2 regions of the Mesorhizobium sp. C395A genome follow, and region 2 is predicted to be linked to the other one. Evidence: predicted binding sites of a transcription regulator. Region 2 holds the regulator's gene; the other holds the start of a gene.
The links. The regulator LexA, encoded in region 2, represses DNA repair genes until DNA is damaged. The targets are predictions, from matches to a motif close to TGTTCNNNNTGTGTTCNG.
Positions count from the first base shown of each region.

Region 1: a site for LexA is predicted at 1,823-1,840, ahead of NLY37_RS23615 (YifB family Mg chelatase-like AAA ATPase). Genes of this name have one in related genera too.

Region 1 covers NZ_CP100473.1:4,842,897-4,846,812, reverse strand. The annotation lists gene NLY37_RS23625 (glycosyltransferase family 2 protein) at 1-435, opposite strand, end outside; gene NLY37_RS23620 (glycosyltransferase) at 620-1,684, shown strand; gene NLY37_RS23615 (YifB family Mg chelatase-like AAA ATPase) at 1,935-3,467, shown strand; gene NLY37_RS23610 (malate synthase G) at 3,499-3,916, opposite strand, start outside.
Region 2 covers NZ_CP100473.1:1,619,900-1,623,815, forward strand. The annotation lists gene NLY37_RS08080 (ComEC/Rec2 family competence protein) at 1-1,838, shown strand, start outside; gene lexA (transcriptional repressor LexA) at 1,832-2,614, opposite strand; gene NLY37_RS08090 (GntR family transcriptional regulator) at 2,818-3,582, opposite strand; gene kynU (kynureninase) at 3,750-3,916, shown strand, end outside.

The DNA.
Region 1 (3,916 bases), 3.2 Mb from region 2:
GCCGGCCGTATCTATCACCACCTCATCGGAGCTCGACATTGCCGCGATACGGGTGTGGCTGAGATGCGCTCTCACATGGCATTCTATGAAGTCAGGATGCCAAGCATCGTCACCGTCAAGAAACGAGATCAGGGGCCCGGCTGTCGCGTCAAGCCCGGTCATCATTGTTGCCAACTGCCCGCCATTTTGCAGTCGGGGCAGAAAGCGGAAACGACTGTCGCCAAGCTGGGACAGACACTCTTCAATCCTTCGGCGGGAACCGTCAGTCGAAAAATCATCGACCACCACGCACTCGAACGCAGTGTACGTCTGCGCCGCTACGGATCGGATCGCAGTGTCGATGAATGCCTCTTGATTGAAACAGCCTACGCAAACGGATACGGTTGGTAGCGCGATGTGAGAACCAGCCCCGCTTGGGACGATGTTTTCTTTCAAGAGGCGCTTCTCCGTACACCAGATTTGATCGCCTGAGATATTCCGTCGATCAACTGGCGATGTTTCTTTGCCAAATTTCTCTCTGTCGAAGCGAGTTTTGCCCCGCACTCAAGATCGCAATTGCCGCATGTTGACCCTACAGCACGGGTATCGCCCTCCTACCAAATTCGAGATTGTCAGAGCCATGCTGCGTCATGGCCACAAGCTCAGAAAAGGGCACCCTTCCGCGAAGTCGCAACCTGCTCTTCAGGCCAGTATGCTGTCGAACGATCCGTTCATATCCTATTCGGGAATGTCCGGTACGCCGCTCGGATTAGCAAGTCATATGCCTTTTCTTCCACGCGGCCACCGCGCCTGGTTTCTCATCTCGCCAACCTGGTCCATCGAAAACAGTGCTAGCGTCAAAACCATCCGGACCTATGCCGTTCTGCATAGACTCAAGAACCCCCGTCACGCGCTAATCTTCCTATCCAACACTCAGTCAGAGGCTGATCTGTTGAACCAGTCCGGCGAGGCCGCCGTCCTGCACAACAAGACGTCAACAACCTCCGAACACATATTCAGGCCTCTCGATGACGTCCCTGTAGAATTTGATGCAATCTACAATGCGCAGCTGGCTCCGTGGAAGCGCCATGACTTGTCGCTTGGCATCCAGCGTTGCGCATTTGTCTTCTATCGAGATTCAAGCGGATCCTCCACGACGGAGTCGGAAAGAGCGCGAATAAATCGGCATAGGGAGCTCGCGCCGCATCACGTCTTTATCAACGAGTTTGACGGCACCGGCAAGCCGGTCCGATTGGCACCGGCTCAGGTGAACACGCATCTAAATCGTGCAGCCGTGGGAATCTGTCTCTCTCACCTGGAAGGACCAATGTTCGCCAGCACGGAATATCTTCTCGCGGGCCTTCCAGTGGTCACGACGCCGAACCATGGCGGCCGAGACCTTTATCTGGATGACGACTATTCGCTCACAGTTCCACCCGATCCTCGATCCATCGCGGAGGCTGTCTTAGCGCTGAAGGAGCGACGAATTCCCCGGGATTACATTCGTTCGCAAACTTTGAAACGAATCGAACGAGACCGCGGGCGGTTCATAGACCTTGTAAACGAGATTTTTCTGGAGAGCGGCTCTTCGCGCCGGATCGCCATGCCTTGGCCTTTCCGATATCCTGTCATGGAGTGGCTTCCACCGCAGGTCGCGATCGATCGATCGCTTTCAGGTTCGGTCGATGCCTTCATCACCGCTTAGAAGCAACACCCTCAGATTGCCGAAGGGCCTAGTCGCCCTTGTTAAACGCGGTCGAGGAGGCGGAGCAGCCGTTCCATTTTGCTTAACCATCTTCCGTTTTTGCAACCGGCACAGCGCGCTGCAACCACCACGAATGCATGTTCCTGTAATGTTCTTGCCTTGGCCTAAAATCTATGGTTGTCTTGTCCTGACGTCGCTCGCGGTCTGAACCACAAGGCCGAGGCGAGCCGGTATCCGGGGGCAGAGCAAGATGGTGGCGCGGGTTCGCACGGTGGCTTTCCAGGGCATCGAGGCCGTGCCGGTCGATGTCCAGGTGATGATCGCGCCGGGCAAGGTCGGCATGCAGATCGTCGGGCTGGCCGACAAGGCGGTGGCCGAAAGCCGCGAGCGCGTGCAGGCGGCACTGCATGCGTCGGGGCTGTCGATGCCGTCGAAGAAGGTGACGGTCAACCTGGCGCCTGCCGATCTTCCCAAGGAAGGCAGCCATTACGATCTGCCGATCGCGCTCGGCCTGATGGCTGCACTCGGCGCCATTCCGGGCGACATGCTGGCCTCCTATGTCGTGCTCGGAGAATTGTCGCTCGACGGCACCATTGCCACGGTCGCCGGTGCGCTGCCGGCGGCGATCGGCGCCAATGCCGAGGGAAAAGGCCTGATCTGCCCGTTCGGCTGCGGGCCGGAAGCGGCCTGGGCGGGCAAGGATTTCGACATATTGGCGCCGCGCAGCCTGATTGCCATCGCCAATCATTTTCGCGGCACGCAGGTGCTGTCGCGGCCCGAGCCCGGCATCCATGTCTCGGCCCGCGACCTGCCCGACCTTTCCGACATCAAGGGCCAGGAAAGCGCCAAGCGGGCGCTGGAAGTGGCGGCGGCCGGCGGCCACAATCTGTTGATGGTCGGGCCTCCCGGCTCGGGAAAATCGATGCTGGCGCAGAGGCTGCCTTCAATTCTGCCACCACTGGCGCCCAAGGAACTTCTTGAAGTCTCGATGATCGCCTCGGTGGCCGGCGAGCTCGGCGAAGGCAAGCTCACCGACCGGCGGCCGTTCCGCGCACCGCACCATTCGGCTTCGATGGCGGCAATGGTCGGCGGCGGCATCAGGGCGCGGCCGGGCGAAGTATCGCTTGCCCATAACGGCGTCCTGTTCCTCGACGAGTTTCCCGAATTCACGCCGCAGACCTTGGATGCGCTGCGCCAGCCGCTGGAGACCGGCGACTGCATGATCGCGCGCGCCAACCACCGCGTCACCTATCCAGCGCGCATCCAGCTGGTGGCGGCGATGAACCCGTGCCGTTGCGGCATGGCCGGCGAGCCCGGCTATCGCTGCCTGCGCGGCGAGCGCTGCCGCACCGACTACCAGGCGCGCATCTCCGGCCCGCTGCTCGACCGCATCGATCTCAGGATCGAAGTGCCGGCGGTCTCGGCCGCCGACCTGATCCGGCCCGACCGGGCGGAGAAAAGTGCCGCCGTCGCCCAGCGCGTCGCGCGCGCCCGCACCATCCAGCGCGAACGTTTCGAGCGGCTGGGCGTCACCAGCGCCACCACCAACGCCCATTGCTCGCCTTCTGTCATCGAGGACATCGCCGCGCCGGACGCAGCCGGCCTGTCGCTGCTGAAAGACGCCAGCGAGAAACTCGGCTTTTCTGCGCGCGCCTATCATCGGGTGCTTAAAGTGGCGCGCACACTGGCCGACCTCGACGCCAGCGAAACCGTCGGCCGCATTCACCTGGCCGAGGCGATTTCCTACCGCATGATGTCGGAGCGGGTAGCGCAGGCGGCGTAACCCTCCCCTTGAGGGGAGGGAAACGCAGGCGCTAATTCGCCCGCTCTTTCGCCTTCAGCTCCAGCCTCCGCCTGTGCAGCACCGGCTCGGTGTAGCCGTTGGGCAGCTCGCGGCCCTTGAACACCAGATCGCAGGCGGCCTGGAAGGCGATTGAAGCGTCGAAGTCGGTGGCCATCGGGCGGTAGAGCGGGTCGCCGACATTTTGGAGGTCGACGATCGCTGCCATGCGCCGCAGCGAATCCATCACCTGAATTTCGGAGCAAACCTTGTGGTGCAGCCAGTTGGCGATGTGCTGCGAGGAGATGCGCAGCGTGGCGCGGTCTTCCATCAGGCCGACATCGTTGATGTCGGGCACTTTCGAGCAGCCGACGCCCTGGTCGATCCAGCGCACGACATAGCCGAGAATGCCTTGCGCATTGTTGTCGAGCTCGCGCTGGATCTCGTCGGGG
Region 2 (3,916 bases):
AGCTGCGCTACGCCCCGGAGCGGGTCAGGCTCTCGGCGCGGACCGTTCCCGCCGATATGACCGCCGGCTCCCTGATCACCGGCTATGCCAGGCTGTTGCCGCCGACCGGTCCGGTGCGGCCGGAGAGCTACGATTTCTCCTTCGACAGCTATTTCACCGGTATCGGCGGCAGCGGCTTCTTTCTCGGCAATCCGAAAACCATTGCTACGCAGGGACCGCCGCCGCTGACCGCGCGGCTCTCCTCGGCAATCGAGAACGCGCGCGAAAACATTGCCGACCATATCAGGGGCAAGATCGGCGGCGCCGAAGGCGAGATTGCGGCGGCGTTGATTGTCGGGGTGCGCGCCGGCATCCCGGACGAGGTCAACGAAGCGATGCGGCGCACCGGCATCTACCACATCATCTCCATCTCCGGCCTGCACATGGCGCTGGTTGCCGGCACCATCATGGCGTTGCTGCGTGGCGCCTTTGCGCTGTTTCCCGATTTCTCTTCGCGCCGGCCGGTGAAGAAATATGCGGCCGCGGCAGCGCTTATCTCGATCGCCGCCTATCTCGTTATTTCAGGCGTCGTGGTTGCCGCCGAGCGCAGCTTCATCATGCTGGCGGTCATGCTTGTCGCCGTGCTGTTTGATCGCGCCGCACTCACCATGCGCAATCTGGCGATCTCCGCCATCGCCGTCATCCTGGTGTCGCCGCACGAGGTGGTCGGTCCCAGCTTCCAGATGTCGTTTGCCGCCACCGCCGCCCTTGTCGGCGCCTATGCCGGCTGGGCCGATTACCGCGCCGACAAGGTGAGAACGCCGCTGGCAAAGCGCTCCTTCGTCGGCTTCCTGTCGCGAAAATTCGCGCTGGCCATGGGCGGCCTCGCCATGACCTCGATCATCGCCGGCAGTGCAACCTTGCTGTTCGCCATCTGGCATTTTCAGCGTGTGTCGCCGCTCAGCCTGATCGCCAATCTGGCCGTGATGCCGATTGTTTCGTTGATCGTCATGCCCTTTGCCGTGCTCAGCGCACTGGCGATGCCGTTCGGCGCCGACGGGCCGCTCCTCTATGTGATGGGCAAGGGACTGATGGCGATGATCGCTATATCGGCCTGGATTTCCGAGCGCTCGCCGGTCGACGCCGTCGGGCTGATCTCCATCCGCTCGGTGCTGTTGGTGGCGGTCGCCCTCGTCATCGCCACCATGGCCACCACCTGGCTCAGGCTGGCGGCCGTGCCTTTCGCGCTGGCCGGCCTGTTGACGGTGCCGCAGGTGCTTACGCCCGACGTGCTCATATCCGAGGACGCACATCTGGTGGCCATGCCGATAGGTGGCGGCGAACTCGCCCTCAACCGCGAACGCTCCAACGAATTCACCACGGACAATTGGAAACGGGCGCTGCGGGCCGAAACCATTATCCCGCCCGAGATTTTCGAGGCAACAGATACGCGGTTCGATCTCGATCCGCTCGATCTGCCGCCCGGGTCGCCCTTCTATTGCATGGGCGATCTCTGTATCGCCCGACACCCTTCCGGAGCCATTGTAGCCCTTGCCAAAGACCGCAAGACGGCGCGGCCGGCCTGTGCCTTCGCTAGCCTGATCGTCATCGATGACGCCACGGCCTACAATCCGTGCCGCGACCCGCTGGTGCTGGTCGTGACGAAGAAGCAGCTCGCCCGCGACGGCAGCGCCGCTGTCTTCTTCGATCCGCAATCGGCAGCGGCAGCGCCAACCATCCGCTTCGCCGTCGACAAGCCGTATCGCCCCTGGCACGAGCAACGCCGCTTCTCCCGCGAAGCGCGCGGCCTGCCGCCCTACAACCAGCGTGAAAAGTACAAACCCAAGCCGGCTCAGTAGCGCCGGATCAATCCGACAAGCTTGCCCTGCACCTTCACCCTGTCCGGCCCAAAAATGCGGGTCTCGTAGGCCGGGTTGGCGGCTTCCAGGGCGATCGAGGCCCCCTTGCGGCGGAAGCGTTTCAGGGTCGCTTCCTCATCGTCGACCAACGCCACTACGATCTCGCCGGGGCTGGCCGTGTCGGCATTGCGGATGATGACCGTGTCGCCATCGAAAATGCCGGCCTCAATCATCGAATCGCCCTTGACCTCGAGTGCGTAGTGTTCACCGCCCATGATCATGTCGGGCGGCACCGAGATCGAATGGGTCTGATGCTGGATGGCGTCGATCGGCACGCCGGCGGCGATGCGTCCCATCACCGGGATTGAAATCGCGGAAACGGCATCGTCATTGCCGGCAGACATCGAACGCGACGGCGAGCCCGCCTTGATCTGGCGGCCGAGACCGCCTTGGCCCATCCCGCCTTGTCCTTGGCCGCCTTGCCCTTGGCCGGCTTGACCAAGACTGCCCTGAATGACGCTCGGCGAAAACTTCCTCGCCGCGTTGAGGCCTGGTGCGATCGAGTCGGGCAGCCGCAGCACTTCCAGCGCGCGCGCCCGGTTCGGCAGCCGGCGAATGAAACCGCGCTCCTCAAGCGCCGTGATCAGGCGGTGGATGCCGGACTTGGAGGCGAGGTCGAGCGCTTCCTTCATCTCATCGAAGGACGGCGGGATTCCGCTCTCCTTCAGGCGTTCATGGATGAACATCAGAAGCTCATGTTGTTTGCGCGTCAGCATCGCGGCCCCCAGGGGTTCTGCAACCAGAATCGGAAAAAACAAACCCAGAACAAACACTATCTGTTCCAGTTGTGTTCCGCAACCTTTTAAAGTTTAATGAATGTGTTGACGTTTTGTTCAGCGTAACGTTCGGCGCTGCGAGCCCCGCCTGCGCCCATTTGCCGGCAACGGGTGAAACGAAGCCAAAGTGCCCTGCGCGTCGGCTACGACCGCCGCTTCCTTTTCGGACGGGGCTGCGCAGCATCCGCGCCGGGTTCACTCTGGGCATAGACCTGCAGCGTGTAGCCGATGTGAGCGGTCATCAGAGTTTTCGCACGTTCGACGTCGCGATCGAGGGCCGCTTCCATCAGGGCGGTATGGTGTTCGATCGCCACGGCGTCGCGCAGGGCCGCCACGGCCTTCCGGTGTCCATCCGTGCGGCCGGCGGCGGCGCGCAGCGTCGGGGCCAGACCCAGAAAGCGGTGATGGCGATGCAATTGGTCGGAAATCGTCGCATTGAAGCGCAGCAGCCAGCTGGATGTCGCGGCACTGAGCAGGGCCGCATGGAAGGCATCGTGTTTTTCGTACCACGCGTCGACCGCATCATCCGATGGATCGTCGAGAACAGACCCGCACCGTGAGAGACGATAGTGGGCGGCAACGACCGCGTCTTCCCACTCACGGTCGCCCTTCTCGACCGATTCCACCAGCAGGGGCAGTTCGACCACCAGCCGCGCACGCGCCAAATCCTCGAGCTCCGCCCGAGAGACGGGAGCGACCGCAAACCCGCGGTTGCTGATGGCGGTCACAAGCCGTTCCGCCTCCAGCCGCGACAGCGCCTCGCGCAACGGCGTCCAGCCGATGCCGTAGGTGTTGCGCAGCGTGCTCAGCTTCAACGGCGCGGCAGGCGCCAGCCGGGTCGCAAGAATATCGCGCCTGAGCAGCCGATAGGCCACTTCCGTCTTCGAGGTCTGCTCGTCATCCAGCATCGTGATCCATCAGACATAAATGCTCGGCGGATCATTATATATCAAAGCCTTTCAATGGGTGAATTATATATAATGTTTGACAGTTCAAGGGCGACCACTCAAGATCGCCGGCATGTTTGGGCGGCAGGCTCCGCCGCGCGCGTTTGTCCATGGAGGGGCGCCGGATCATGAGCACGACACCCGATCTCGCTACAATCGAAGCAATGGATGCCGCCGATCCGCTGCGCTCCATGCGCGAACGCTTTGTCTTGCCGCAAGGCGTGATTTATCTCGACGGCAATTCCCTGGGCGCCGCGTCAGCGGTCGTCTTCAGCGAACTGCAGCAGGCCGCCAC